2 regions of the Clostridium sp. CM036 genome follow, and region 1 is predicted to be linked to the other one. Evidence: a T-box and tRNA genes for the amino acid it is inferred to sense, from the RefSeq annotation. Region 1 holds a T-box; the other holds one or more tRNA genes.
The links. A T-box is a leader RNA that pairs with one kind of tRNA and senses whether it is charged. The one in region 1 lies ahead of ACWJKE_RS14135 (glycine--tRNA ligase), so its partner is inferred to be a tRNA-Gly.
Positions count from the first base shown of each region.

Region 2: it has a tRNA-Gly gene. The T-box ahead of ACWJKE_RS14135 (glycine--tRNA ligase) is inferred to sense a tRNA for this amino acid. The anticodon was not compared.

Region 1 covers NZ_CM143652.1:2,991,611-2,996,056, reverse strand. Annotated here, with positions in the region: gene murD (UDP-N-acetylmuramoyl-L-alanine--D-glutamate ligase) at 1-612, opposite strand, end outside; gene ACWJKE_RS14135 (glycine--tRNA ligase) at 798-2,189, opposite strand; T-box leader at 2,377-2,542, opposite strand; tRNA gene ACWJKE_RS14130 (tRNA-Asn) at 2,593-2,667, opposite strand; gene lysS (lysine--tRNA ligase) at 2,826-4,355, opposite strand.
Region 2 covers NZ_CM143652.1:3,731,690-3,736,135, forward strand. Annotated here, with positions in the region: gene ACWJKE_RS17705 (class I SAM-dependent DNA methyltransferase) at 1-356, shown strand, start outside; gene hslO (Hsp33 family molecular chaperone HslO) at 388-1,269, shown strand; tRNA gene ACWJKE_RS17715 (tRNA-Val) at 1,602-1,677, shown strand; tRNA gene ACWJKE_RS17720 (tRNA-Asp) at 1,683-1,759, shown strand; tRNA gene ACWJKE_RS17725 (tRNA-Phe) at 1,790-1,865, shown strand; tRNA gene ACWJKE_RS17730 (tRNA-Gly) at 1,871-1,945, shown strand; tRNA gene ACWJKE_RS17735 (tRNA-Cys) at 1,964-2,038, shown strand; gene ACWJKE_RS17740 (DUF6873 family GME fold protein) at 2,116-2,811, opposite strand; gene ytxC (putative sporulation protein YtxC) at 2,962-3,864, shown strand; ribosomal protein L20 leader region at 3,987-4,098, shown strand; gene infC (translation initiation factor IF-3) at 4,133-4,446, shown strand, end outside.

The sequences.
Region 1 (4,446 bases):
CATATCCTTATGAATATCTAGATGATTCACACTCAGATTTGTTACTACTGCTACATCTGTAGAAACCGTCATAGTCATAAGCTGAAAGCTCGACAATTCCAATACTACTTTATCGTCTTTGGTTATTTCTTCAATATTTGCGAACAGTGGTGTACCAATATTGCCTCCAACCCAAGTTTTATATCCTTCTTTTTTTAATATATTATATATTATTGTAGTTGTAGTTGTTTTTCCATCGCTACCAGTTACGCCGTAAGTTTTAGCCGGGCAATATTTTATGAACTCTTCCATTTCGGAAGTTATATATGTTCCTTCTTTTTTTGCTTTCAAAAGAGCAGGGTTATCTACTCTCATAGATGGTGTTTTAAAAATAACATCAAACCCCGTTAGATCATCTAAGTAATCTTCCCCTAATACCAGCTTCACGCCCTCTTCTTCGAAATCTATTGCTACCTGTCCCAGTAAACTATAATTTTTTTTATCAAAAGCTGTAACAACTGCCTTAAGCTTCACTAGAAAATGTATTAAAGGAATATTGCTAACTCCTATACCTACAACTCCAACTTTTTTTCCTTTTATAAATTCCTTAAATTCATTGAAATCCTTTTTCATATAACCCTCCATGTAATCTCCATATACTTTATATTATATTATATTATTTATTTTACAAATTTATTTTATAATTTTTTAGATTTATTCTATAAAAAAACAACGCATAGTATAACCACAGCCTACTCAAGCCTCATTATATACTACACGCCATTCTCTAAACCAAACTAACTATTCCAATTTAAAATTTAAAATTGTAGTTTTTCTTCTATAAACTTTTCTAAATCATCTATACTTACCCTTATTTGATCCATTGTGTCTCTGTCTCTAATTGTTACAGTATTATCTTCTAACGTATCAAAATCTACGGTTATGCAGTATGGAGTTCCTATTTCGTCTTCTCTTCTATACCTTTTTCCTATACTTCCGGTTTCATCGTAGTCTACGTTAAATTTTTTACCTAGCATAGCAAAAACTTCGAGCGATTTCTCTGATAATTTTTTACTTAAAGGTAGAATAGCCGCCTTAAATGGTGCAAGTGCTGGATGTAAATGAAGCACTGTTCTTACGTCTCCGCCTTCAAGTTCTTCTTCATCATATGCATTAACTAAGAATGCAAGAACAACTCTATCTGCACCCAGAGAAGGTTCTATACAATATGGTACATATTTTTCATTAGTAATAGGATCTAGATAACTTAAATCATTCCCTGAATGTTCCATATGCTTCTTTAAGTCATAATCAGTTCTATCGGCAACGCCCCATAATTCTCCCCATCCAAAAGGGAACAAGAATTCTATGTCACAAGTAGCATTACTATAGAAAGATAATTCCTCTTCTCCATGGTCTCTAAATCTTAAATTTTCCTTTTCCATTCCCAAATTATATAAGAAATTAGCACAATACTCTTTCCAATATGCAAACCATTCTAAATCTGTACCTGGTTTACAGAAAAATTCCAATTCCATTTGCTCAAATTCCCTAGTTCTAAAAATAAAGTTCCCTGGTGTTATTTCATTTCTGAAAGCCTTTCCTACTTGGCCTATTCCAAATGGAACTTTTTTTCTTGAAGCTCTTTGAACATTTTTAAAGTTTACAAAGATACCCTGAGCCGTTTCTGGTCTTAAATATATCTCTGATTTTCCATCTTCTGTTATCCCCTGGGAAGTCTTAAACATTAAATTAAATTTTCTAATATCAGTAAAGTCTTTCTTTCCACATTTAGGACATACTATTTCATTTTTTGCTATATATTCTTTTAACTCTTCATTTGACCATCCATCAGCACTAGCTACTTCTACTCCCTGATTCGTCATATGGTCTTCCACTAACTTATCCGCTCTAAATCTAGCTTTGCAATCTTTGCAATCCATTAGTGGATCTGAAAATCCTCCAACGTGACCCGTCGCAACCCATACTTCTGGGTTCATAAGTATAGCGCAGTCAACGCCTACATTATATGGACTTTCTTGAACAAATTTTTTCCACCAAGCTTTTTTAACATTGTTTTTAAATTCAACTCCCAGAGGACCATAATCCCACGAATTAGCGAGCCCTCCATATATATCGGATCCCGGGAATACGAACCCTCTGTTTTTGCATAACGCAACTATTTTATCCATACTTTTTTCAAATGTCATATTAATCCCTCCTATTTTTTTATAATCTAATGATATCTCGTTTTATATACTTCTCAATGGTCATTACAAATATATTAATATTACATCTTGTATCCTTTCCTATTTGGCCTAAATATAACCAATTCAATCCATCACACCCGCATAAAGGCATGCTCTTTTATTTTACGTACAAAAAAAAGACTATACCCCAAGGGACGAAAATTATTTCCGCGGTTCCACCCTTATTGGCACATGCCCTACTTTAAGTTCTATACACTCAAAAGTTCCTTTCACAATAATACTTTGATTGTTTACACCAGCCACAACCTCTCTTATGAAGTACTACTACTACTCTTCTTTATCACAGTGAATTATTTTATTATACATTAGATTTCTTATAATATTGAGTTCCAAAAATAAAAAATGGCTCCGCGAAAAGGATTTGAACCTTCAACCTATCGGTTAACAGCCGAGTGCTCCACCGTTGAGCTATCGCGGATTATTATTGCTTACAACAACATTATAACATATACTATTAAAAATTCAATAGTTTTTTCTTTTTTATTTAAATTTCATGATTTTAAGCACTGATGATTACGCTTAAGAAGTAAAAAGGATATTTTAGATTAACTAAAATACCCCTTTGATTCTTTTAAACTACTGGATTGGTTTCATTGTAGGGAATAGGATAACATCTCTTATTGAATAAGAATCCGTTAAGAACATTACCATTCTATCAATTCCTATACCCAGTCCTCCTGTTGGTGGCATTCCTGTTTCTAATGCGCTCATAAATTCTTCATCTATTAAATAAGCCTCATCATCACCCAATTCTCTTTCTTTTGCTTGTTGCATAAATCTCTCTCTCTGAACTACTGGATCATTTAACTCTGAGTATGCATTACACACTTCTCTTCCAAACACAAAGCCTTCAAATCTCTCTGTAAACTCTTCATTCCCTCTCTTCTTCTTTGTAAGAGGTGATATTTCTACAGGGTAATCACATAAGAATGTTGGTTGAATTAGTTTCTCTTCCACATATACTTCAAATAATTCATTTAATATATCTGCTTTTGAGCAATTTTCTAATTCTTTTTTAAATTGTAAATGCTTTTCTTTAGCTATAACCCTAGCTTCTTCATTAGTAGCTATTTTATCAAAGTCCACACCTGAATATTCTCTTACTGCATCTACCATAGTAATTCTTCTCCATGGTGGTGTAAAATCTATCTCAGTTCCTTGATAATTTACTTTCATAGTTCCATGAACCTTTTCACAAACGTAAGCTATCATATTTTCCGTAATTTCCATCATATCATTATAATCTGCATAAGCTTCATATAATTCTATCATTGTAAACTCTGGATTATGTCTTATATCTGTTCCTTCGTTTCTAAAGTTTTTACCCATGTCATATACCTTTTCAAAACCAGCAACAATAAGTCTTTTTAAATATAGCTCTGTTGCAATTCTAAGATACATCTCAATATCAAGCGCATTATGATGAGTACTAAATGGTCTTGCTGCGGCTCCTCCTGCTACTGTGGATAAAATCGGAGTTTCAACTTCTAAAAATCCTTTGTTATCTAAGTATTCTCGGATATATTTAATTATTGATATTCTCTTCATAAACGTATCTCTTACTTGTGGGTTCATTATTATATCTACTTCTCTTTGTCTAAATCTTAAATCAGGATCTTTTAATCCGTGCCATTTTTCTGGAAGTGGTTTTAGAGCCTTCGCTACAAGCTGAAAATCTACTATATGTAGTGATATCTCACCAGTTTTTGTAACAAAAGGTGTACCAGTTATGCTTACAAAATCTCCTATGTCAAAACTTTTATATTCTTTTAATTTTTCTTCGCCTACATCATCTATTTTTATGTATAGTTGTATTTTACCATATCTATCATGAATATCAGAAAAACCTGCCTTACCATGAACTCTTTTAGACATGAGTCTACCTGCTACAATAACCTGAGCGCCTTCTAATTTCTCAAAATTTTCTTTAACTTCTTGTGATGTATGAGTTCTTTCAACTTTGTACACATCAAATGGATCTTTGCCTTCTTCTTTTAAAGCAGATAATTTTCGTCGTCTTATGGTTACCTGTTCATTATATTTAGATTCAAGTTCATGCAAGTTTTTCTCTTCACTTTTTTCTTCATTGTTTTTTTCGTTCGACATTAATATCCCTCCTGTTTTTCCCAGGTCAGAAAATAATTACTAATCATTTATTCTGCCATATTTCTTCTATGTATATATTTCTTTAGGGCAC
Region 2 (4,446 bases), 740 kb from region 1:
GCGCTTATGATTTATTAAAACAGGATGGGTTATTCATCTTTGATATTAACTCTTATTATAAACTTACCAATGTGCTTGGTAATAATATTTATAATTACGATAGTGATGATGTAGTGTATATTTGGGAAAATTATTTGGAAAATGATATAGTGCAAATGAATTTAACTTTTTTTGTAAAAGAAGGACAAGTGTTCAGACGCTTTGATGAGCAACACTCTGAAAGGGCTTATAAAGAAGAATATGTAGAAAGTGTTATAAAAGAAATTGGGTTCGAAATAATTAAAAAGATGGATAACTATGAAGATAAAGTAGTAAGTAAAATCACAGAGCGAATATGTTATGTACTTAAGAAGTAAAAAACAAAAATAGTTTACAGGAGGCTAGTATATGGATAAATTGGTTAGAGCTACTGCAAAGGAAGGCCAGGTTAGAATAGTCGCAGCAATAACTACGGGTTTAGTAAATGAGGGAGTTTCTATGCATTTGTGTGCACCCACGGCAGCAGCTGCTTTTGGTAGGATGCTAACGGCTGGTGCTCTTATGGGAAGCATGTTAAAGTCGCAGCAAGATAGTTTAACACTTCAAATTGATGGCGGAGGAGAAGCGAGAGGCGTGGTAGTAACTGCACATGCTGATGTAAGTGTAAAAGGGTACATAGGAAACCCTAATGTAGATTTGCCTGCAAACAAACAGGGGAAACTTGATGTAAGTGCTGCCGTTGGTACGGATGGTTATTTAAGGATTATAAGAGATATGGGACTAAAGGAGCCGTACATAGGTCAAGTGCCAATCTGTACAGGTGAAATTGGGGATGACTTAGCTTATTACTTTACTGTATCAGAGCAAACGCCGTCTGCTGTGGGACTCGGAGTTTTAGTTGACACGGATATGAGCATTAAAGCTTCAGGAGGTTTTATAATCCAAATGATGCCTGGTGCAGACGAATTTTTAGCTGATATAATAACGTATAGGCTTGAAGAAATTCCATCTATAACTGAATTAATAGCAAAAGGGATGAACATCGAAGAAATTTTGGAATTTATTTTTGAAGATATGGAACTTAAAATACATGAAGAGGTTAAGCCGACGTATAAATGTGATTGCTGCAGGGAAAGGGTTGAGAGGGCCTTAATAAGTATAGGTAAAAAGGATTTAGAAGAATTATATAATGATGGTAAAACCGAAGAACTTAAATGCCATTTTTGTAATGAAAATTATGAATTTAATCATGAAGAAATTGGGCAATTACTTAAAGAAGCTAATTCATAGATAAAAATGCAGCTTTGGATAAAGAGAATATAGTATATGTGGTATTGCTTTTTATAGAAAGCAATACACAAACTATATTCAATAGTAATATATGTTTCAAATCGTAGCAAAGTGGAGTAAATTCGATAAATAGGGAGTATAATTTAAATATACGTGAATATTCACCATATTTATGGTTGACAGCCGTAAGAAAATCTTATAATATAATAAAGTACTCACAAAGTACACATGGACGAGGAAGTTAACAGTAAAGTAAAAAAACAGTTAATACATAAAGTTGTTGACAAGTTTTATGAAATGATGTAAACTGTACTAGTCTGATAAAGATATGTGGGAGCATAGCTCAGCTGGGAGAGCATCTGCCTTACAAGCAGAGGGTCACAGGTTCGAACCCTGTTGTTCCCACCACATATGGCTCAATAGCTCAGTTGGTTAGAGTGCCGCCCTGTCACGGCGGAGGTCGAGGGTTCGAGTCCCTTTTGAGTCGCCATTTGAATTTAGTAAATTTGAAAATTATTAAGGCTGGATAGCTCAGTCGGTAGAGCAGAGGACTGAAAATCCTCGTGTCCCTGGTTCGATTCCTGGTCTAGCCACCAGTGTTGCGGAAGTGGCTCAGTGGTAGAGCGTCACCTTGCCAAGGTGAACGTCGCGAGTTCGAATCTCGTCTTCCGCTCCAACTATAATTATGAATAATGGCGCTATAGCCAAGCGGTAAGGTCAAGGTCTGCAAAACCTTTATTCCCCGGTTCAAATCCGGGTGGCGCCTCCAAAACAATAAAAAGTAGTCTAAATGCTGATATTTCAGCATTTAGACTACTTTTTTTATTTCAGTATATTTTGGATTCGTTAGACTCTAAAAATACTACCTCTATCGATTAGTTTTCCATTTCTCAAAAATACAGGTTCTACCTTATGCTTATTTAAAAAATTTAATACTTCTTTCCCATACAAATAATGATCTAAGTGACCATAAAAAGCTAAGACATTATCTTCGATAAGACCTGTTACGCCACCTATAAAACCGTAGTTAAGCCCGGGAAGGATAATATCACCAGGTGGAATTAATAAAATATCTATTTTTTCAATGCTTAAAGCCTTAGCGATAGAAACATCACTAGTTATGACTGCATGATCATTTACAATGCAAGTAGAACATTTTGTATAACCTTGCTTAACGTTTATTAATTTTCTTGTTTTTAATAGTGACAAAAGATTAGTATCAGTAAAATTAACTGAGTGAATAAAAAGATTGCCTAGGCTTAATGAATTGAGACATATGTCATAAGGGTATTTATCTTTTAAAGTTGAATTTGATTTATAAACTTTATAATTTAACAAAATTAAGCTCAGTATGAATTCATTATCCATGTCTTTATGAACTATAATATCTTTGCCTAAAATATGCATAAGCATATCAGGGTGACCACATACAGCCTCGTATAAAATGTTGCTAGGTGGGCAAATAAGCAAGTTATATCCTCTAGAAACTAAATATTCTTTTTCTTCATTATGAATTCTAAAATCAACAATAATATTTTTCATTACAATACTCCTATTTAATATTTATTTTCTTATGTTTATTTTATAACACAAAGCTATCACAAATTGCAATATGTCGATAATTGTTTAATCTATTTTGCATATACATTAATATTACACACATACTATCTTAGTGAGAAAGGAGTGTGCGAAATGCTTTTATTAACTATTGTATATAATAGGAGTATGGAATGTATTATTGATGAAATTAAAGACATTAAGAAGTGTTTTGAAGATAAAAAAAATTTTTCAGGTATATCGGAAAATATAATAGGGGATACTCACGTAGTAAAGTTTTTTTGTGATGATGACAACTTAAGCGATGCTAGTATCAAAACATTTAATTTGCATGTTGCAAACATGTTATATAAAATAGTTGTAATGGAATTTTGTAAAAAAGGACTCGAAAAATTTTTAGATGAATCTTATTTTTTTCTGCAATATGATGAAATAGAACAAATTAAACCTAGGATACAAGAATACTTGAGTAGTGAGGGCGAAATATCCGGACCTAATGGAGTATATTGTATGAATAGGAAAAATAGTATAATTGATAAGATAACTAAATGTATAGAAGAAAATAATGAAATTAATATAAGTGGATTTTTAACCTTTAGGACAAAAGAGCTAAAGGGAGATTTAGAGTGCATAGTGGATAAAGTTGTGGAAGAGTATATGGTAGAGAAAGAATATAATGAGTTTATAAAATTGCTTAAATACTTTGTTGATGTTCAGGATAGTAAGGTAGATGAGATTAATATTCTAATTGAAAAAAACGGAAATTATCGTTTAACAGATGAAGAAGGTAATGATTTAGTAGGAAATATGATGATGGAGTTACCGGATGTTAAATTTGATTCAAAAGAAAATCGAGAGGAACTTATTATTAGCACTATGATAACCAATGCTCCTAAAAAAGTAATTATACACTGTGTAGAGCATTGTAAAAATAAAGAACTAATACAAACGATAAACAAGGTTTTTGCAGATAGGGTCTATTATTGTGATAAATGTGTTAAATGTGAAGAGATAAAAAAAGAAACTCTTGTATGGTAGTAAGGCATATTGATATGTGAATAAAATAAATAAAAAAGTGTTGACAAACAAATACTTAGATAGTATACTTTGAATTGTTGTGAGTGAAAATATAAAAAATATTTTAATATAATAGAGTTATCTTTTACAAGAAGAAACAGCCGTTTCTCACCTAACAGTAATGCTAGTTAGGTTAATTAGTAATTTAAATTTGTTACTATTAGGGACGGCATTTTGTCGTCCTTTTAATTGTTTAAATATTATATTTTTATCTAAATACACTTAGGAGGTGAAAATTATTAGTAAAAACAAAGATTTCATGATGAATGAAGAAATCAGAGTTAGAGAAATAAGAGTTATTGGAGCTGATGGTTCTGCATTGGGTATTTTGAATACTAAAGATGCGTTGAATCTTGCGGAAGAGAAAGATTTAGATTTAGTTATGATGTCTCCTACCGCAAAACCTCCAGTATGTAGAATAATGGATTTTGGTAAGTTTATCTATGAACAACAGAAAAAAGAAAAAGAAGCTAAAAAGAAACAAAAAGTTGTTAATCTTAAAGAAATACGATTAAGTGCAACAATAGAAGATCATGATATTGC